3 regions of the Streptomyces sp. NPDC008163 genome follow, and region 3 is predicted to be linked to each of the others. Evidence: riboswitches for the same ligand, from Rfam matches in the RefSeq annotation. Region 3 holds a riboswitch; each other region holds the start of a gene.

The links. A riboswitch is a leader RNA that binds a small molecule or an ion and turns the genes downstream of it on or off. The one in region 3 is predicted to bind cyclic di-AMP.
Positions count from the first base shown of each region.
Region 1: another riboswitch for cyclic di-AMP. It lies ahead of ACFZAT_RS08940 (peptidoglycan DD-metalloendopeptidase family protein); the one in region 3 lies ahead of ACFZAT_RS22700 (NlpC/P60 family protein).
Region 2: another riboswitch for cyclic di-AMP. It lies ahead of ACFZAT_RS01835 (NlpC/P60 family protein); the one in region 3 lies ahead of ACFZAT_RS22700 (NlpC/P60 family protein).

Region 1 covers NZ_JBIBHG010000003.1:205,773-212,877, reverse strand. The annotation lists gene dxs (1-deoxy-D-xylulose-5-phosphate synthase) at 1-14, shown strand, start outside; gene ACFZAT_RS08960 (aminotransferase class III-fold pyridoxal phosphate-dependent enzyme) at 11-1,408, shown strand; gene ACFZAT_RS08955 (helix-turn-helix domain-containing protein) at 1,487-2,095, shown strand; gene ACFZAT_RS08950 (DUF6126 family protein) at 2,106-2,282, shown strand; gene ACFZAT_RS08945 (tyrosine-protein phosphatase) at 2,306-3,118, opposite strand; cyclic di-AMP (ydaO/yuaA leader) riboswitch at 3,536-3,691, shown strand; gene ACFZAT_RS08940 (peptidoglycan DD-metalloendopeptidase family protein) at 3,695-4,618, shown strand; gene ACFZAT_RS08935 (GDSL-type esterase/lipase family protein) at 4,802-5,656, shown strand; gene ACFZAT_RS08930 (STM4011 family radical SAM protein) at 5,676-6,569, opposite strand; gene ACFZAT_RS08925 (STM4012 family radical SAM protein) at 6,577-7,105, opposite strand, start outside.
Region 2 covers NZ_JBIBHG010000001.1:362,269-369,373, reverse strand. The annotation lists gene ACFZAT_RS01845 (peptidoglycan DD-metalloendopeptidase family protein) at 1-1,342, shown strand, start outside; gene pcrA (DNA helicase PcrA) at 1,416-3,854, opposite strand; cyclic di-AMP (ydaO/yuaA leader) riboswitch at 4,016-4,166, shown strand; gene ACFZAT_RS01835 (NlpC/P60 family protein) at 4,165-5,319, shown strand; gene ACFZAT_RS01830 (hypothetical protein) at 5,378-5,731, opposite strand; gene ACFZAT_RS01825 (NlpC/P60 family protein) at 6,041-7,087, shown strand.
Region 3 covers NZ_JBIBHG010000010.1:152,975-160,079, forward strand. The annotation lists gene ACFZAT_RS22670 (adenosylmethionine--8-amino-7-oxononanoate transaminase) at 1-1,174, opposite strand, end outside; gene bioB (biotin synthase BioB) at 1,167-2,390, opposite strand; gene ACFZAT_RS22680 (aminotransferase class I/II-fold pyridoxal phosphate-dependent enzyme) at 2,533-3,678, shown strand; gene ACFZAT_RS22685 (DUF397 domain-containing protein) at 3,693-3,890, opposite strand; gene ACFZAT_RS22690 (Scr1 family TA system antitoxin-like transcriptional regulator) at 3,915-4,775, opposite strand; gene ACFZAT_RS22695 (ATP-binding protein) at 4,981-5,412, shown strand; gene ACFZAT_RS22700 (NlpC/P60 family protein) at 5,423-5,896, opposite strand; cyclic di-AMP (ydaO/yuaA leader) riboswitch at 5,900-6,096, opposite strand; gene ACFZAT_RS22705 (hypothetical protein) at 6,401-6,709, opposite strand; gene ACFZAT_RS22710 (ATP-dependent Clp protease proteolytic subunit) at 6,717-7,105, opposite strand, start outside.

The sequences.
Region 1 (7,105 bases), on a different contig from region 3:
AGAGCGGGGCATGAAGGACGACGAGCCCAAGGGCTTCGATCTGGCGCGGCTCCTCGCCGAGCGCGGCGCCGAACGCTACGAACTGCACAGCAAGCACCTCAACCACCAGCTCCCGCGCATGCTGCGTACCATCGGCTTCGACAAGGTCTATGAACGGGCCGAGGGCGCGCACTTCTGGGACGCGGACGGCAACGACTACCTCGACATGCTCGCCGGATTCGGCGTGATGGGTCTCGGCCGGCACCACCCCGTCGTACGCAAGGCGGTGCACGACGTCCTCGACGCCTCGCTCGCCGACCTGACCCGGTTCGACTGCCAGCCGCTGCCCGGACTGCTCGCCGAGAAGCTGCTGAGCCACAGCCCGCACCTGGACCGGGTGTTCTTCGGCAACAGCGGCACCGAGGCCGTCGAGACGGCCCTCAAGTTCGCCCGGTACGCCACCGGCCGGCCGCGCGTCCTGTACTGCGACCACGCCTTCCACGGGCTGACCACGGGCGCGCTCTCGGTGAACGGCGAAGGCGGCTTCCGGGACGGCTTCGCCCCGCTGCTGCCCGACACCGCCGTCCCGCTCGGCGACCTCGCGGCGCTGAGCAGGGAGCTGAAGCGGGGCGATGTGGCCGCCTTGGTCGTGGAGCCGATCCAGGGCAAGGGGGTGCACGAGGCGCCGCCCGGCTATCTCCGCGAGGCCCAGGAGCTGCTGCACAAGCACAAGGCCCTCCTCATCGCCGACGAGGTGCAGACCGGCCTCGGCAGGACCGGCGACTTCTACGCGTACCAGCACGAGGCAGGGGTGGAACCGGACCTCGTCTGCGTCGCCAAGGCGCTCTCCGGCGGCTATGTCCCGGTCGGGGCGACGCTCGGCAAGGACTGGATCTTCAAGCGCGTGTACTCCTCGATGGACCGGGTCCTCGTCCACTCCGCGAGCTTCGGCTCCAACGCCCAGGCCATGGCGGCGGGGCTCGCGGTGCTGTCGGTGATGGAGGACGAGGAGACCGTCGCGCACGCGCGCCGCACCGGCGACCTGCTGCGCGAGCGGCTGTCCGCGCTCGTCGGGCGCTACGAGCTGCTGCACGAGGTGCGGGGGCGCGGGCTGATGATCGGCATCGAGTTCGGCCGCCCCACCTCGCTGAAGCTGCGCAGCCGCTGGACCATGCTCCAGGCGGCCCGCAAGGGGCTCTTCGCGCAGATGGTCGTCGTGCCGCTGCTCCAGAAGCACCGCATCCTCACGCAGGTCTCCGGCGACCACCTCGAAGTGATCAAGCTGATCCCGCCACTGGTCATCGATGACGCGGACGTCGACCGCTTCGTGGAGGCTTTCACCGCCGTCATGGACGACGCGCACAGCGGCGGGGGACTGATGTGGGACTTCGGGCGGACCCTGGTGAAGCAGGCCGTCGCCAACCGCTGAGGCGCTTCGCCCATGGGACGCTTTTGCCCCTGAGGCAAGAAATTTGCCTCAGGGGAAATTCTTGGGCCCAATGGAGGCATGAACCCTCCGGACGACCTGGCGGCCGGTGAGCTGCCCGGTGTCGCGCCACGCCTGCGCGATCTGCGCCGTGGCCGTGGTCTCACTCTGGAGACCGCGGCCCAGCGTGCCGGGCTCTCGCCCGCCCACCTCTCCCGGCTCGAAACGGGCCGGCGCCAGCCTTCGCTGCCGATGCTGCTCCAGCTGGCCAGGATCTACGGTACGACGGTCTCCGAGCTCCTCGGCGAGACGCCCCCGGAACGGGACGCCATCGTCCGCGGCCGCCCGTTCGAGGGCCCGGCCGCCGACGGCTGGCTGTACCAGCAGGCCGGGGGCTCCGGCCGCGCGATGCAGGCGCTGCGCGTCCGCGTCCCGTACGGCGCCCAGGGCGACCTGGTACGCGTCCACCCCGGCGAGGAGTGGCTGTACGTCCTGACCGGCCGCCTCCGGGTGACGCTCGGCGAGACGGTCCACGACCTCGTGCCCGGGGACGGCGCGCACTTCGACTCGCTCACCCCGCACCGGATCGCCGCCCCCGAACCCGAGGGCGCCGAATTGCTCTTCGTCCACACCCTGCTGCAGAGCCCCGCCGCCGACCTGTGCCTCGGTGGCGCGGTCCACCGTCTCTGAGAGGCCCGCCATGTCCGATTCCGAGCATTACGACCCGCTCACTCCGGCCCCGCGCCCCGGCGCCGACAGCCAGGAGAAGAAGATGCCGCGCGGACTCGTCATCCGCCTCTTCGCCTATCTCGTGGCCGGGCACGTCATCGCCGCGTTCCTGTACCTGCTCTTCGCCGTCGGCATGCACAACCAGTAGCGGAAGCCGGCCCGGCCCCCGCCTCAGGCCTCGTCGAGGAGCGTCTCGCGCAGCCGCTCCCGGGTGGCGGGCGTGAGCTTCAGCCCGTCGGCGAGATAGCGGTCGGTGCCGCCCCAGGTCTCGTCGATGGCGGCGAAGGCCGCGGCGAGGTAGTCGGGCTGGGCACCGAAGAGCGGGTTGAGCAGCTCCAGTACCTCCGGGGACATCCCGGTGGCCGAGGTGTCGCTGCGCCGGATGCGGTAGCGGCGGTGCGCGTCGTTCGACTTGAGGTAGTCGGCCTCGATGGTCTCCCGTCCGACGCCCACCGCCAGCAGCGTCACCGCGATGGAGAGCCCGGCCCGGTCCTTGCCGGCCGCGCAGTGCATCAGGGCGGGCACACTGTCCTCGGCCAGGGCGTGCAGCACCCGGCTGTGCTCGCCGGTGCGTTCCAGGATGATCGAGCGGTACGAGGCGACCATGCGGCGGGTCCCCTTTCCGTCGGCCAGGATCGAGCGGAGCTCCGCGATGTTCCCGTCGCGCACCATCCGCCAGAACTCCGCGCCGTCCGCCGGGTCGCTGAGCGGGATGCTCACGTTCCGGACGCCGGGCAGCTCGATGTCCAGGCCGTCCAGCTTGTGGTCCGCCGCGTTGCGGAAGTCGAAGACCGTGTGCAGGCCGAGCCCGCCGAGGAAGGCCGCGTCCTCGGCCGTGGCGTGCGCCAGGTGTCCGCTGCGGTAGAGCCGGCCGTGCCGGACCCGGCGGCCGTCGGTGGTGGGCAGGCCGCCCACGTCGCGGAAGTTGCGGACGCCGGTGAGTACGGGCTCCGCCGGCGGGGTCTGCGGCAGCTGCTGCGTCACGGTCACTCCTGGAGGCTCGGCTCTGCCCCGGCGCGTGTCGCCGACGGGCCCACGACCGCGACCCTACGACATCGGTTCCCGGGGCAATCATCTCGGCCGTCCGCTCCGAGCCGAGGCGGACGAGGGCCATGACATGTCCGTATTGATGGGATATGACCAACCTGCCCCGGTTGTAGGGGAGATGATCACTCGCTCGTGAGCGGGATCATATCCGTGACGGTGTGTGGTGACGCCCCGGCTGGGTAGTCCCCGCACCGCGCGGAAAGCCAAGATCCGTAATCCACGGAGTGTGACCGGAATTCCGCACCGCAATTCCGGAGCGGAATCCGGTGCCGAACGCGCGGCTTGTTTCCGCCGTCCCGGCTCGCTTACGTTCCATGCCATCCGGATGGAACGCCCAATCCTGCCGCCGTCCGGAATTCGCATCCACTCACCGTGTGGCAGGAGCGGGGGAACCAGGTAAGCCGCCGACCGGGACGACCGGACGGCTCGGGGTGAAGTCGCGCCAGGCGCGGCCGGGCATCTCCAGCCCGAACCCGACAGCTCACCTCGCAGGCGCCGGAGAGGAAATTCTTCATGCCCAATTCGGGTAAGCACCGCCGTCCCAAGTCCAGCACCATCGCCCGCGGCGTCGTCGCCGCGAGCGCCGGCGGAGCCGTCATCGCGCTTCCGCTGCTCGGCGCCACCGGTGCCCACGCCGCGGAGCAGTCCGCCCCGGCCACGTCGAAGTCGGCCGCCGCGCACACCGCCCCGGCCACGCCCGCGAAGAGCGCCGGCACCACCACGTACTCCGTCGTCTCCGGCGACTACCTGTCGAAGATCGCCGCCCAGCACCACCTCAAGGGCGGCTGGCACAAGCTGTACCAGGACAACCGCGAGGTCGTCGGCGAGAACCCGAGCCTGATCTTCCCGGGCATGAAGCTGACCCTCGGCGCCAAGGCGGCCCCCGCCGCCACCACCCCGTCCAAGGCCCCCGCCAAGACGGCGGAGAAGACCGAGGCGAAGACCGCGCCCAAGGCCGAGACGAAGGTCGACACCAAGACCGAGGCGCGGACCGAGGCCAAGACCGAGGCCCCGGCCTCCCAGGACAACGCCTCCGGCTATGTCCACCCGGTCCCCGGCAACCACACCACCGCCTACCGCGCCTCCGGCGCCAGCTGGTCCAGCGGCAGCCACACCGGCATCGACTTCCCCGTCTCCACCGGCACCAGCGTGAAGGCCATCACCTCCGGCACCGTCGTAACCGCCGGCTGGGGCGGCGCCTACGGCAACCAGGTCGTCATCAAGCACGCCGACGGCCACTACTCCCAGTACGGCCACATGTCCTCGCTCTCCGTCTCGGCGGGCCAGACCGTGACCGCGGGCCAGCAGGTCGGCCTCTCCGGCTCCACCGGCAACGCCACCGGCCCGCACCTCCACTTCGAGGTCCGCACCGGCCCGGAGTACGGCTCGGACATCGACCCGATCGCCTACCTGGCGTCGCACGGGATCTACGTCTGATCCAGGCAGTACCGGCCCGGTGATCCGGGTCACCGAACGACACAGAGGGACGGCGCACGGCGGTGCGCCGTCCCTCTGCTTATTCCCCCTTTACCGAAAACTGACCGGGTGGTTTATCTCACCACCCGTCAACCCCTTATTACGGTCGCGTAGGTCACATTCCGGGGTGCAGGATATGCGGTTGTGGCAGACGATTCGAACAACCTCCAGCAGGGCGCCGTCGACCGACAGGGCGCCATCGGGTCGTACGCGGCGATTGGCGACAGCTTCACCGAAGGAGTCGGCGACCCCGGCCCGGACGGAACGTTCGTCGGCTGGGCCGACCGGCTCGCGGTTCTTCTCGCGGACCGGCTTCCGGACCCCGGAATTCCGGTGGACGCCTTGGGTACACCCGTCTCCGCGCACGGGTACTTCCGGTACGCCAATCTCGCCGTACGAGGACGCCTCCTCGACCAGATAGTCGAGGAGCAGGTGCCCCGCGCCAAGGAACTCGCCCCCGATCTGGTGAGCTTCTGCGCCGGCGGCAACGACATCATCCGGCCGGGCACCGACCCGGACGACGTGGCCGAACGCTTCGAGCGCGCGGTCGCCGACCTCACGCGGTCGGTCGGCACCGTCATGGTCACCACCGGCTTCGACACCCGCGGCGTGCCCGTGCTGCGTCATCTGCGCGGCAAGATCGCCACCTACACCGCCCACGTCCGGGCCATCGCCGACCGCTACGACTGCCCGGTCCTCGACCTGTGGTCGCTGCGCTCCGTGCAGGACCGGCGCGCCTGGGACGGCGACCGGCTCCACCTGTCGCCCGAGGGCCACACCCGGGTCGCGCTCCGCGCCGCCCAGGTCCTCGGCCTCGACGTGCCGGCCGACCCGGACCAGCCGTGGCCGCCGCAGCCGCCGCGCGGCACGCTGGAGATCCGCCGCGACGACATCCACTGGGCACGCGAGTACCTGGTCCCGTGGATCGGGCGGCGGCTGCGCGGCGAGTCCTCCGGGGACCACGTCGAGCCGAAGCGACCGGACCTGCTGCCGCTCTGACCGGCCCCCTCCGCTGTCCTCAGTCGCCCCGCGACCGCGTCGCGGCGACCGGGGACAGCGGCAGCGCCGCCGGGACGCGCTCCAGGACGCCGCCCGCGAAGACGTCGTACAGCGGCAGCGTCTCCAGGTGCACATAGCCGATGTGACAGTCGCAGACGGCGAGCGGACAGGCCCTCGGGCCCAGTGCGCGCCGATAGCTCCCGTCGTACAGATTGCCCAGCTCCGCCCGGACGAAGTGGCAGCGGCGCACCGTGCCCTCCCCGTCCACCGAGATCACCGACTCACCGGTCCGGCAGGGCAGCCCCGCCGAGCGGTGCGGATGGCGGCTGTACGGGAACAGCGGGTCGATCTCCGTCCACCGCTCCGCCTCCTCGTCCGTGTAGGTGTGCCCCTCGGCGGCGTTGACCCAGAGGTAGACCTCGTCCGGGAGCGCCGCGCGCAGCCGCCGCGCCTCGCCGAGATGGGCGTCGAAGCCCACGACGCCCACGCTGTGCCGGACCCCGAGGTCCCTCAGCTCCGCGCACCGGCCGAGGAAACGCTCGTACGGCGTCTGCCCCGGGTGGTACGTGCACCAGAGCGCGATCCGCTCGCGGGCCGCCTCCGGCGCCTCGGCCAGCCACCGCGTACGGCCGCTCAGGTTCGTCTGGATCGCGACCCGGCGCACGTGCGGGAGGCCCGCCAGCCCGACGACCGCCCGGCGGTACCAGGAGCGCACCAGGCCCTCGCCCCACGGTGTGAACAGCACCGAGATCCGGTCACCGGTCTGCGCCGCCACCCACCCGGTGAACCGTTCGAGCGCCGTGCGGTCCGCCAGCAACTGCTCCCGGCTGTCGCGCCGCTTGGCGAACGGGCAGTACGGGCAGTCGTAGTCGCAGGAGGCGAGCGGGCCCCGGTAGAGAATCGTCAGGTCCACGGATCACTCACTTCAGCTCGTACGCGGCCATCGCGGCCCGCACGGCGGGGGAGAAGAGCTCCGGGCCCAGCGCGTCGGAGTACGCCAGTCCCTCGGGCGACAGCCGCAGCAGATCCCGCGTCGCCGTGTCGAGCCAGCCCCGGCTGTCGAACCGGGCCAGCTCCTCCGGGAAGTCCTCGTACGGCGAGGTGCCGAACCGCTCGCGGTATGCGTCCACCGGCATGCCTCGCGCCTGGAGCACCGACTGGAGCAGATGGCGGCGGCGCGCCTCGTCGCCGTCGGTGTACCGCCCGACCTCGGCGCGGGAGAAGTCCGCGGTGGCGGTGTAGGCGTCGATGATGCCCCGGACCTCGCCCATCCGGACCGCGTAGTCGAAGGAGTAGTGCAGCCGCGAGGTGTAGGAGCGGGCGCCGCAGCCCAGGCCGATCATGCCGTCCGTCTGGCAGGCGTAGTCGTCGGGTCCCTCGGCGCGCGGGGCGTCGGTGCGGCGGAACATCCGCATCGACACCTGCTCGTACCCCTGGGCCAGCAGGTGG
Region 2 (7,105 bases), on a different contig from region 3:
CCCGCTCTTCGGCTCCCTCCCCGGCACCGGCGTCACCTACGACGGCGCCTATGACGCCTCGTACGACACCTCGCAGGGCTACGGCATCCCGTACACCGGCGGTGAGACCGGATACGGCGGCCCGTACGACACCACCCAGTGGGACACCGGCGCGCACCACGCCTACCAGGCCCCGCAGCACCCGCAGTACGACACCACCGCGTACGACACCGGGCAGTACGACACCACCACCGCCTGGCTCCCGGCGGACGGCTACTCCTCCGGCCAGTGGGACACCACCACCTGGACCGCCGCCGCGACCGCGTGGCCCTCGGACGACACGGGGACGTACGACACGGGCGTGTACGACGCCACCGCCTGGAACACCGGCGCCACGCCCGGGCACGAAGAGCAAAATGTGCAAAGCCCGGCCGCCTCGAACGAAGCCGAACAGGCCACCCCCTCGGAGCCGTACGAGACCTACGTGTCGTACGACGGGCACGAGTCCTACGACTACGACCCGTACGAGCCCCACCGCCGCGCCGACGACGGCGACGAGCCGGACGTATCCGCCGGGCCGCACCCCGATCTCGCCCCCGCGGAACCCCGCCGCGGCGGCCGCAGCCGCAGGCGTTCCCCCGCGAAGCGCTCCGCACTCCTCACCGTCGCCGTCCCCTCCGCCTGCGTGATGAGCGTGGCCGGGATCGCCGCCGCCTCCGTGAGCGGCATGGGCGGGGACGAGACGAAGAAGGACGCGACCACCACCATGGCCGCAGCCGACCCGGGCACGGTCAAGCCGGTCGCGGCCAACAACGAGCTGGACACCCAGCTCGCCAACCTCAGCGCCGACGCCGAGAACTTCGCGGACCGCGCCAGCCGCACCCAGGAACGCATCGACCTGAAGCAGCGGCAGGCAGCCGAGAAGAAGAAGCGCGAGGAGGAGGCCGCCCGCAAGGAGGCCCTGCGCCCCAAGTTCGTGCTGCCGGTCAAGCAGCACGGGCTGAGCGCCTACTTCGGGCAGGCGGGCGTCAACTGGATGTCCGTGCACACGGGCATCGACTTCCCCGTCCAGTACGGCACCCCGGTGATGGCGGCGACCGACGGCACGGTCCGTACGCAGTACAACACCGCCTACGGCAACATGGCCATCGTGACCATGGCCGACGGCACGGAGACCTGGTACTGCCACCTCAGCAGCACCCGTATCCGCTCGGGCCCGGTCAAGGCCGGCGATGTCATCGCGTACTCCGGGAACTCCGGGAACTCGACCGGCCCGCACATGCACTTCGAGGTGCGTCCGGGCGGCGGCGCGGCGATCGACCCGCTGCCGTGGCTGCGCAGCCACGGGGTCAACCCGACCTGAGTCGGCGAGATACGCGGAACGGCCGGAGCCTCGGGGGCTCCGGCCGTTCCGCGTATCTCAGGGCCTGCGCGTCTCAGAGCTTCTGCACCGGCGCGTACCGCAGGAGCAGCTTCTTGGGGCGGCCGTCACCGAAGTCGACCGTGGCCTTCGCCTGGTCGCCGACGCCCTCGACCGCCGTCACCGTGCCCAGGCCGAACTGGTCGTGCGTGACACGGTCGCCCGCGACCAGCGTGATCGTCGGCTTGTCCGAGGTCCGCCGGGTCGCGAAGCCGGAGGGGCCGGAGCGGGCCCGGGAGGCGGAGAGCGAGGAGGTGATCCCCGAGGTGGGGCCGGCCGGGGCGGCCATCGGGCCCTTGCGCTTCCAGTCCAGGTGCTGGTCCGGGATCTCCTCCAGGAACCGCGACGGCGGGTTGTACGAGGGCTGGCCCCAGGCGCTGCGCATGGCGGCCCGGGTCAGATACAGCCGCTCGCGGGCGCGGGTGATGCCGACGTAGGCGAGGCGGCGCTCCTCCTCCAGCTCCTTGACCTGTCCGAGGGCCCGCATGTGCGGGAAGACGCCGTCCTCCATGCCGGTCAGGAAGACGACCGGGAATTCGAGGCCCTTCGCGGTGTGCAGGGTCATCAGCGTGATGACGCCGGAGCCGTCGGTGTCCTCGTCGGGGATCTGGTCGGAGTCGGCGACGAGCGCGACCTGCTCCAGGAACTCCGCGAGCGTGCCCGCGCCCTCCTCCTCGCCCCGGTCCTGCTCGAATTCGAGGGCGACGGCGGCGAGCTCCTGAAGGTTCTCGATGCGGGTCTCGTCCTGGGGGTCGGTGGACGCCTGGAGCTCGGCGAGATAGCCGGTACGCTCCAGGACCGCTTCCAGCACGACGGCGGGACCGGCGCCGGACTCCACGATCGTGCGCAGCTCCTCCATCAGCGTGTTGAACCGCTTCACGGCGTTGGAGGAGCGGGCGGCCATGCCGTACGCCTCGTCCACCCGGCGCAGCGCCTGCGGGAAGGTGATCTTCTCGCGCAGCGAGAGCGCGTCGATCATGGCCTCGGCGCGCTCGCCGATGCCGCGCTTCGGGACGTTGAGGATGCGGCGGAGCGGGACGGTGTCCTCGGGGTTGGCGAGGACCCGCAGGTAGGCCAGGACGTCCCGGACCTCCTTGCGCTCGTAGAAGCGGACACCGCCGACGACCTTGTAGGGCAGGCCGACGCGGATGAAGATCTCCTCGAAGACACGGGACTGCGCGTTCGTCCGGTAGAAGACGGCGACGTCGCCGGCCTTCGCGTCGCCCGCGTCGGTGAGGCGGTCGATCTCCTCGGCGACGAACTGCGCCTCGTCGTGCTCGGTGTCCGCGACATAGCCCGTGATGCGGGCGCCGCTGCCGGCGTTGGTCCAGAGGTTCTTGGGGCGGCGGCTCTCGTTGCGCTCGATGACCGCGTTGGCGGCGGACAGGATCGTCTGCGTGGAGCGGTAGTTCTGCTCCAGGAGGATCGTCGTCGCGTCCGGGTAGTCCTCCTCGAACTGGAGGATGTTCCGGATGGTCGCGCCCCGGAAGGCGTAGATCGACTGGTCCGCGTCACCCACGACGCACAGCTCGGCGGGGGCGTTCTCGGGACCGGCCGGGCCGACCAGCTCGCGCACCAGCGTGTACTGGGCGTGGTTGGTGTCCTGGTACTCGTCGACAAGGACGTGCCGGAAGCGGCGGCGGTAGTGCTCGGCGACGTCCGGGAACGCCTGGAGCAGGTGGACCGTCGTCATGATGATGTCGTCGAAGTCCAGCGCGTTGGCCTCGCGCAGCCGGGCCTGGTACATCGCGTACGCCTGGGCGAGCGTCTTCTCGAACCCGTCGGCGGCCTGGCCCGCGAAGGTCTCCTCGTCGATGAGCTCGTTCTTGAGGTTGGAGACCTTGGCGGTGAAGGACTTCGGCGGGTAGCGCTTCGGGTCCAGCTCCAGGTCGCGGCAGACCAGGGCCATGAGCCGCTTGGAGTCGGCGGCGTCGTAGATCGAGAACGAGGACGTGAAGCCGAGCCGCTTGGACTCGCGGCGCAGGATACGGACGCAGGCGCTGTGGAAGGTCATGACCCACATCGCGTTGGCCCGGGGCCCGACCAGCTGCTCGACGCGCTCCTTCATCTCGCCGGCGGCCTTGTTGGTGAAGGTGATCGCCAGGATCTGGCCGGGGTGGACGCCCCGCTCGGCCAGCAGGTGGGCGATGCGGTGGGTGAGCACCCGGGTCTTGCCGGAGCCCGCCCCGGCCACGATGAGCAGGGGCGACCCGGCGTGCACGACGGCGGCGCGCTGCTCGGTGTTCAGCCCGTCGAGCAGCGCCTCGGGGTCGATGACGGGGCGGTGCGCGCCGTCGCGGTAGTACGCGTCACGGGGCGGCGGGGGCCCCTCGAACACGCCCGCGAACAGGTCCTCCGGCACCGCTTCGGGTGCGGGGTCCTCGGGGGGCGGCGGGGGCGCGTCCTCCTCCTGCTGGAGGCCGGCCAGGAAACTGTCGTCAAAGAGGCTGCTCATCGCTGTCCGAGTCTAAGGCGCCCGACTGACACCCGGCCCCGGTCCGGAAAGGTCACGGAAATGTATCGGGCATATCGCACACCAACCTTCACAGCGGCCCCATGAGTTGGCTAGCGTGCACGTTCGGACGGCCCGTACCCCCAGAGGCGACCTACGCCGAGCGTGCCGCCACGCCGAATCCGGGCCCGCCCGGAACCGGGGACCCACACGCAGTACCGGGGTGAATCGGTCCTTCCCCACCGGACCGTAGGGCAGCCTTCCGTTCCGCCCGAACCCGACAGCTAACCCGGTAGGCGGTCCACGGAAGGAGATGCCGGCCTTGGCGTCGCATCGCAAACCGCGCACCCGGATGCGCTCCACCGTCCCGGCCGTCGGGCTGACCTCGGCCGCGCTGGCCTCGGTGACCCTGCTGTCCTCCCAGAGCGCGATGGCCGCGCCCGCGCCGAAGCCGAGCATCGAGGAAGTACAGAAGAAGGTCGACGACCTGTACCGGCAGGCCGGCAACGCGACCCAGAAGTACAACCAGGCCAAGGAGGCCACGGACCGGCAGAAGTCCAGGGTCGACTCGCTCCTGGACGACGTGGCCGAGCGCACCGAGAAGGTGAACGACGCCCGCAGGACGCTGGGCAACTACGCCGCCGCCCAGTACCGCAACGGCGGCCTCGCGCCGACCGCGACCTTCTTCCTGGCCGACGACCCGCAGTCGTTCTTCGACCAGACGCACCTCATGGACCGGATGGCCGAGCGCCAGCAGCAGGCGGTCACGGAGTTCCGTACGCAGCAGGCCAAGGCGTCCGAGCAGCGGGCCGAGGCCGTGGAGAGCCTGGAGACGCTGACCGAGTCGCAGGCCTCGCTGCGCACCAGCAAGCAGAACGTCCAGACGAAGCTGACAGAGGCCCGGACGCTGCTGTCGAAGCTGACCGCCGAGGAGAAGGCGCGGCTGGCGGAGCTGGAGCGCAAGAAGGAGGCGGAGGCGAAGCGGAAGGCCGCGGAGCTGGCGAAGAAGCAGGCCGCCGCCCGTAAGGAGGCCGAGCGGAAGGCCAAGGAGGCGGGGAGCAGCGGTACGGAGACGGGCTCGGGCTCCGGTTCGGACACCGGCTCCGGGAGCAGCGCCTCCACCAAGGCGGAGAAGGTCCTCGCGTTCGCCCGCGCCCAGATCGGCAAGCCGTACGTCTGGGGGGCGACGGGCCCCGCCTCGTACGACTGCTCGGGGCTGACGCAGGCGGCCTGGAAGGCGGCGGGCGTCGACCTCCCGCGTACCACCTGGGACCAGGTGAACGTCGGGACCCGGATCGCGACGGCCGATCTGCAACCCGGTGACCTGGTCTTCTTCTACGACGACATCAGCCACGTGGGGATCTACAAGGGCGACGGGATGATGATCCACGCGCCGAAGCCCGGGGCGAACGTGCGCGAGGAGTCGATCTACTACATGCCGATCTACGGGAGTGTGCGCCCGGCCTGACCGGGGAGGGGGGCCGGTCCGAGCGGGCCGGCCCCCTCTTCCGGGGCGCGTCCGCCGCTCAGGTCCAGAGCGTGGCGATGAAGATGTTCGCCAGGGTCAGCGCGCCGACCGCCGCGAAGGCGCCCTTCTCGACCTTCTCCTCGTCCCGCTTGATGTAGACGAGCCCCAGGATCACGACCAGGAACAGCAGCTTGATCCCGATCTTGACGTTGTTCACGGGGTGGTCGTCGGCCTGGTCCAGGCCGACGAGGGCGACGCCGGTGACGAGCATGGTCAGCGCACCGTGCAGCATGCCGGGGACGAACCGGGCGGTGCCGGCCTTCATCGCCTTCATCTGGCCGAGGAAGCCGCCGAGCAGGGCAGCGATGCCGATGATGTGCAGGGCGACGACGAAATCGATGAGTACGCGCATGGTTGTGCACCCTAGAGCCCTCTCACCGGACCCCTCCGGGCAGGGTGGGGCCTACGGGCCGCTTGAATGATGAATGCACTTTTTGCCTGATTCTGTGGCCCTTTTCCCGGCCATTCAGGCTTCAAGAGCGGTCATCCGGTGACAATGCCACGCCAAGAGCGGGCAATAACCGTCATAACGACACCGTCCCGTGACCTGGGATTAGCGTCCCTTCCCGGTGGCCGTGGACCAGGAACCGTCCTCGCCGGCCACCGGAGCACCCCGCCGGTACCCCCCGCCGGGCCGTCGCACGGAAGGACGCCCGCCCCCGTGGCAGCGCATCGCAAACCCAGGCAGCGCCTCACCACCGCCTCCGCGGCTCGCACCGCGGCGACCCTCGCCGTCGCCGGAGCCGCGACGGCCGCCGTGCTGCCGGGAGCCGCGCACGCGGACCCCGCGCCCACCGCGAAGCAGGTCAAGGCCCAGGTGGACCGGCTGTACCGGGAGGCGGAGGTCGCCACCGAGAAGTACAACGGCGCGAAGTCCGAGGCGACCGCCGCCGCCAAGTCGGTCGACGCCCTGCGCGACGAGGCCGCCCGCAGGACCGCCCGTCTCAACACCGCCCGCGACGTGCTCGGCGCGTACGCCGCCGCGCAGTACCGGTCCGGCGGGATCGACCCCTCCGTGCAGCTGGCGCTCTCCTCCGACCCGGACCAGTACCTGCGCCGCGCCACCTACGCGGAGCGGGCCGGTGAACGCCGGGCCGCCGAGGTGCGCTCGGTGCGCCGCCAGGTCGCGGAGATCGCCCAGGTGCGCGCCGAGGCGGCCGGGAAGCTCACCGAGCTGGCCTCCCGGCAGGCCGCCCTGAAGGAGCACCGGGCGACCGTCCGCGCCAAGCTGGCCGAGGCCCGCCGCCTGCTCGCCCGCCTCACCCCGGCCGAGCGCGCCTCCTACGACGCCGCCGAGGAGGGCCGCGGGGCCGGCCACGCCGACCGCAGCGCGCCGCGCTCCACCGTCGCCGCGCCCCATTCGCGCGCCGCCCAGGCGGTCGCCTTCGCGTACAGCGCCCTGGGCAAGCCGTACGTATGGGGCGCGACCGGGCCGGACTCCTTCGACTGTTCCGGGCTCACCCAGGCCGCCTGGCGCGCCGCCGGGGTGTCGCTGCCCCGGACCACGTACACCCAGATCAACGCCGGACAGCGGGTCGCGCGCTCCCAGCTGGCCCCCGGGGACCTGGTGTTCTTCTACTCGGGCATCAGCCATGTCGGCCTGTACATCGGCAACGGCCGGATGATCCACGCGCCGCGCCCCGGGGCCCCGGTCCGGATCGCGCCCCTCGACGAAATGCCCTTCGCGGGGGCGACCCGGGTGGCATAGGCTCCGGCCCTCCGAAGC
Region 3 (7,105 bases):
CCGAGGTCGCCGCCGCCATGTCCACCTCGTGGTCCAGCTGGACGACCCCGATGGCGCCGAGCACCCGCACATCGCGGACCCCGGGCAGCTCCCGCGCCGCCGCCAGGCCCTCGTTCAGCCCGGCCTCGATCCGCTTGACCTCCTGCTGCCAGTCCTGGCCGAGCAGCAGGTCGATGGAGGCGCAGGCCACCGCGGCGGCCAGTGGATTGCCCATGAACGTCGGGCCGTGGGCGAGCACGGGCACCTCGCCGCGCGAGATCCCGTCCGCCACCTCGCTCGTGCACAGCGTCGCCGCCATCGTCAGATAGCCACCGGTCAGCGCCTTGCCCACGCACATCACGTCAGGGGAGACCCCCGCGTGCTCGGCGGCGAACAGCCTGCCCGTACGGCCGAAGCCCGTCGCGATCTCGTCGAACACGAGCAGCACGCCGTACGCGTCGCACGCCTCGCGCAGCACGCGCAGCCAGCCGGGGGAGTGGAAGCGCATGCCGCCCGCCCCCTGGACGACCGGCTCCACGATCACGGCCGCCAGCTCGTCCGCGTGCCGCCCGATCAGCTCGCGCAGATGCGCCGCGTAGACGGGGTCGGGCTCGGAGTCGTAACCGGCGGGCGGCTCGTCCGCGAAGACCTGGCGGGGCAGGGCGCCGGACCACAGCTCGTGCATCCCGCCCTCGGGGTCGCACACCGACATCGGCTGCCAGGTGTCCCCGTGGTAGCCGCCGCGCCAGGTCAGCAGCCGTTTCTTGGCCGGCCGCCCGGCCGACCGCCAGTACTGGAGGCACATCTTCACGGCGACCTCGACCGACACGGAGCCCGAGTCGGCGAGGAAGACGTGGCGCAGCGGTTCCGGGGTGATCTCCACCAGCCGGGCCGCCAGCCGGACGGCGGGCTCATGGGTGAGCCCGCCGAACATCACATGGCTCATCCGGTCCAGCTGGCCGCGCGCCGCCTCGTTCAGCACGGGGTGGTTGTAGCCGTGCACGGCCGACCACCACGAGGACATCCCGTCGACCAACTCGTCCTGTCCGTGGGCGGGTTCGGCGAGCCGCAGCCGGACCCCGGACGCGGACTCCACGACCAGCGGCTCCTGCCGGCCCGGCATGGGGCCGTACGGATGCCAGACGTGCGCCCGGTCCAGGTCCCGGAGTGCGGCGGGGGAGAGCGGCTCAGGCATTGGGAGCGAGGTCGGTGCCGGCGCCGCGCCGGCGGACCGCCACCAGATCCGTACGGGCACCCGGCGTTCCCGGCACCTCGGCGGTGGGTGGGGCCTCCGCCTCCGCGCCCTCTCCGCACGGCCCGCAGCCGCCGCCGGCGTGCGAAGCGCAGCCCTCGGACTCGGAGGCACAACCGCCGCCCGCGTGCGAGCCGCAGCCCGCCACCGCGTCCGCGCGGTGCCGGGGGAGCGTCGTCGTACCCGCACCCTCCACCTCGAAACCGGCGTCCGCGATCATGTCCAGATCCGCCTGCCCGGCCTGGCCCTCACTGGTCAGGTAGTCGCCCAGGAAGATGGAGTTGACCAGGTGCAGGGCGAGCGGCTGCATCGAGCGCAGATGGACCTCGCGCCCGCCCGCGAGCCGCACCTCCACGTCCGGGCAGACGAACCGCACCATCGCGAGGATCCGCAGACACCGCTGCGGCGTCAGGTTCCACTCCTTGGCGAGCGGGGTCCCCTCGAACGGGATCAGGAAGTTGACCGGCACCGAGTCCGGGTCCAGTTCGCGCAGCGAGAAGACCACGTCGACCAGGTCGGCGTCGCTCTCGCCCATGCCCGCGATCAGCCCCGAGCAGGCGGAGAGCCCGGCGGCCTGCGCCTGCTGCACCGTGTCGACGCGGTCGGCGTAGGTGTGGGTGGTCGTGATCTCCCCGTACGTCCCCTCGGACGTGTTGAGGTTGTGGTTGTACGCGTCGGCGCCCGCCGAACGCAGCCGGTCGGCCTGGCCCTCGGAGAGCAGACCGAGGCAGGCGCACACCTCGACGCCCTCGTTCTGTTCCTTGATGGCCTCGATGGTCTGCGAGACCCGGTCGACGTCCCGGTCCGTCGGGCCCCGGCCGCTGGCCACCAGACAGACGCGCTTGGCACCCCCGGCCACCCCGGCCGCCGCCGCCTTCGACGCCTCATCCGGCTTCAGCCAGGTGTACTTGAGGATCCCGGCCTTGGAGCCGAGCCGCTGCGAACAGTACGAGCAGTCCTCGGGGCAGAGCCCGGACTTGAGATTGACCAGGTAGTTCAGTTTCACCCGCCGCCCGAACCACTGACGGCGCACCTTGCCGGCCGCGGCCACCACGTCGAGCAGTCGGTCGTCCGGGGTCGCCAGTACGGCGAGCGCTTCTTCACGGGTCGGCAGCTCGCGCCGCAGCCCCTTGTCCACCAGCGTGTTCAGGAGGTCCATGGCGATGATCCTGACGCACCGCACCGCCCGGAGCCAAGGAGGAACCGGACAACAGAGCTCACACGGGGTGTGTGCATTGCCACACCGTGTCTTGGCATGAGCCCGGTTAGGGTCTGTGAGCTGCCTACAAAAGGGACCGCCCATGCCCGCCACCCCGTTCGACTGGATCGACGACGAGGCGCGCCGGCGCGCGGACGCGGGGCTCGTCCGCCGGCTCCGTCCCCGCGAGGCCGGCGCGGAGCCGCTGGACCTCGCGAGCAACGACTACCTCGGCCTCACCCGGCACCCGGAGGTGACCGCCGCGGCGGCGGACGCCGCGCGCCGCTGGGGCGGCGGAGCGACCGGCTCCCGCCTGGTCACCGGCTCGACCGCGCTCCACGCCGAGCTGGAACGCGAACTCGCCGCGTTCTGCGGCTTCGAGGCCGCGCTCGTCCTCTCCTCCGGTTACGCCGCCAACCTCGCGGCCCTCACCGCGCTCACCGGACGCGGCGCCCTCATCGCGTCGGACGCGGGCAACCACGCCTCCATCGTGGACGGCTGCCGGCTCTCCCGGGCCGAGACCGCCGTCGTCCCGCACGCCGACCCGGAGGCCGTCCGCAAGACGCTGCGCGGGCACCGGGGCCGGAAGCTGGCCGTCACCGACTCGGTGTTCTCCGTGGACGGCGACGCCGCGCCGCTGGCCGCGCTGGCAGCCGTCTGCCGGGCGGAGGACGCCGCGCTGATGGTGGACGACGCGCACGGGCTCGGGGTGCTCGGCGCGGGCGGACGGGGCGCGCTCGACGCGGCGGGGCTCGCGGGCGACGCGGACGTCGTCGCCACGCTCACCCTCTCCAAGTCCCTGGGGAGCCAGGGCGGCGCGGTCCTCGGACCGGCCCGGGTCATCGACCATCTGGTCAACACCGCCAGGACGTTCATCTTCGACACCGGGCTCGCCCCGGCCGCGGTCGGCGCCGCCCTGGGCGGACTCCGCCTGCTGCGCCGCGAACCGGAGCGCGCGCTCAGGGCGCGTACGGTCGCCACCGCGCTGCACGAGGGGCTGACGGCGGCCGGACTGACGGCGGTGCGGCCCGACGCGGCGGTCGTCTCGGTCCGGGCGCCCTCGGCCGACGCCGCCGTGCGCTGGGCGGCCGACTGCCGGACCGCCGGGATGGCGGTGGGCTGCTTCCGCCCGCCGTCCGTGCCCGACGGCATCTCGCGGCTCCGGCTGACCGCCCGCGCGGACCTGACGGACGAGCAGATCGCGCGGGCGGTGGAGACGGTGCGGAGGACCGCACCGCAGAGCTGCTGAGGCGGTGGTCCGCCTCAGCGTTTCAAGCCGGAGACGAAGGACGTCCAGGCCGTCGTGGAGAACTCCAGCGGCGTCCTGGCCACGTCCTTCGAGTCGCGTACGGCCAGCAGCCGCCCGCTCCCGGACGGCGCGGTCTCCACGCAGTTGTTCATCCCCGTGCTGTAGCTGCTGCGTCGCCAGCGCGACGCATGCCGGGCGAGGTGTTCGGACATGACGCTTCCTCCGGGCGGTGGGGGTCACCCGTCGCCGCGGTCGATGGCGGCGATCAGGTCCAGCGTGTGCTCCGGCGACAGCGCGTGCGTCTGAAGGGTCTCGAAGGCCGAGCTGTACGCCGCAAGGTCTTCTTTCCGTTCCAGATAGAGGCTACTCGTCAAGTGGTCAAGAACGACCACGTCAAGATCAGAAGCAGTCGGAAAAGAGAAGATAACGAAAGGGCTGGTGAGGCTGACATAGCCGCCGACGGAGAACGGAAGTAACTGGAGCTGCACATGAGGAAGTTGTGCCACCCGGGCGAGATGGCGCAGCTGCTCCCGCATCACTCTTCGGCCACCGACCTCCCGGCGCAGCACCGCCTCGTCCAGGACCGCGCTCAGCCGCAGCGGCGGATCGCTCCGCAGTACCCCCTGCCGGGTCAGCCGCACCTCCACCAGTGAGTCCAGCTGGCCGGACGGCAGCCCGTCCAGAGACGCCCGGGTCACCGCGCGGGCGTAATCGGCCGTCTGCAACAGGCCCGGCACCACCGTGGTCTCCAGCGTGCGGGCGGTGCGCGCCTGAGACTCCAGGCTGATGAAGTCGCGGTACTGGGGCGGGATGAGCCCGCGGTAGGCGTGCCACCAGCCGGCGCCGCCCCCGCCCGCCGAACCGGCGAGAGCGCCCAGGACCTCGCGGAGCTTCGGATCGTCCATGCCGTACGCGTCGAGCAGCCGGTTCACGTCATCCGGCCGCACCCCGCTGACACCTGTCTCGATCCTGCTCACCTTCGACTGGTGCCAGCCGAGCAGCGCCGCCGCCTCGCGGCTCGTGAGACCTGACGCGTGTCGCAGGCTCCGCAGCTCCTCTCCCAGCTTGCGGCGCCGTACCGCAGGGCCGTGCTGCATCCGATGGCTCCCTCCCACTGCCCGACGAGCAGACAGTGTGGCGCCGGAGGGGGCCCGTGTGGGGAGAGTTCACCGGTTTGAGCGACAGATATATGCATATCTTGGGGGATCGCCGCCACGGAGGGCGGCATCGGTGGCAATCTGGCGCCAAGCGCAACCGGACCGTTCACCGGGCCGGTATCGGGTGGGAAAGGGACGGCTCGCCATGGCAGACCATCAGGAAGCACGTGTCACCCTGCCGAGCGAGCCGGTCTCGGTCTCCGCGGCCCGCGGGTTTGTCGCCCGGGTGCTGACGGAGTGGGGCCTGCCCGAGGACGCCGAGGCGGCCGACGCCGTCCGCCTCATCATCTCGGAGCTGGCCACCAACGCCGTCCTGCACACCTTCGGGCAGTCACCCACCTTCACCGTCGATCTGCGCCTGGAGCGGGACGAGGAACTGCGCGTCGGGGTGACGGACAGTCATCCCCGGCGGCCCCAGCGGCTGCCCGCCGCCGTCCAGCAGGACAACGGACGCGGCATGGTGATCATCCGCTCGCTGGCCAAGGAGTACGGCGGCCGGCTGGCCGTCACGCCGACCGCCGACGGCGGCAAGACCGTCTGGGTGGCGCTCCCGTGGTCGGTTCCCGTCCAGCCCTGAGACGGCCGGGTCAGGCGACCCGGCCGTAGAGGACGCTCCGGGTCCAGATCTTCTCCAGGCGGACCACGGCGCCGGTCTTCGGCGAGTGCCAGATCTTCCCGCTGCCGGCGTAGATGCCCACGTGGTAGACGCTGCGCCCGGAATGGAAGAAGACCAGGTCACCTCGTTGGCGCTTGGACGCCGAGATGTGCCTGGTCCTGTTGTACTGCTGCTGGGCCGTCCGGGGGAGTTTTCTGCCGGCCTTCTCGAACGAATAGAGCGTCAGCCCGGAACAGTCGAAGCTGCCGGGTCCGGTGGCGCCCCAGCGGTAGGGCGCCCCCTTCTTCGACGCGGCGATCTTCAGGGCCTTCATCGCGTGGCCGGCCGCCTGCGCCTCGGGCGCGGCTCCTGGGACGCACAGCGTGCCGCCGACGGCGGCCAGAGTCAGGACCGAGGCCGTGGTGGCCCGGGCGAGCAGAGACGGGACATGAACCTGCGCACTCATGCGCAACCCTTCGTCAGCCGCCTGTGAAGGATGACCTGTCGGGTTCGGGCTGGCGAAGTTGCCCGGCCGCGTGAGGCGGCTTCACCCCGAGGGACAACCGGAGATCCGGCGGTCCCGTAGTGCTCGGGTCCTCCACTCCTGCCGATCCACTCCTGTCGACCAGTCATCCGGGCGGCGGCAGGACTCGGCGTCCGCCCGGACCGCCCCGCCGCGGTGGCGGGGGCTTGTCGTCCCACGGATCTTGACTCACCCGGAGCCGGATTTCCGAGCCGGAACAGCCATCGGTGAAGACCGTCGCGGATGGCCCGTTCAGGTGGACGCAAACCCGTACGGCGGTCCGCCGGCCGCCCCCGGCCACGGCCGTACCAGCGGTGTCGCGAAGGAATCCGCCCCACGCGCATCAGGAAAAGGCAAATCGGCCCGTCGCTCGTGAGAGCGAACGCCTACGCCGAACGAGCGAGGAAATCCCGCGCGCCCCTCGGGCGTGTCGGTGACCTGCGGGTCTCAGTCCGGTGGGGCGGGCGGCAGGGCGACCCGGGCCGCCCGCCGCTCGCCGTCCAGCTCCCGCAGTGCGCGGGTCAACGTGGAGCTGTGGATGCGGGTTTCGCCGCGCCGGTGCATCAGCGCGAGCGCGTCCCGTAAGGCCGCCGCGTGCGAGGCGAGCGCCTGGGCGGCGCGCAGGGCCGCATACGTGTCGTCACCGTGCGCCGGGTTGATCCGGCCCACCTGGTCGACCACACGCAGATAGTGGTCGATGAACGCGGACTCGGCCCGGGTCAGGGCGGGCAGCGGCGGGAACTCCGGTGGCTGCATCGCCGGTTCACCACCCGGAGCGCGGCGGCTCCGGGACCCGCCTCCGCACGATGTGGTCCACCAGCCCGTACGCCAGGGCCCCCTCCGCGTCGAGGACGAGGTCGCGCTCGGTGTCCTCGGTGACCTGCTCGGCGGAGCGCCCCGTGTGCCGGGCCAGCATGCCGGTCATCGTCGCGCGCATCCGGGCCAGTTCGCGCGCCTCGATCTCCAGGTCGGACGGCTGGCCCCGGAGCGGCTCGTCCAGCGCGGGCTGGCTGACGACCACCTTGGCGCCGGGGAGCACGTGCCGCCGGCCCGGGGCGCCCGCGGCCAGCAGCACCGCCGCCCCGGCCCCCGCCCGGCCCAGGCAGTAGGTCTCCACCTCGCAGGAGAGGAAGTTCATCGTGTCGTACAGGG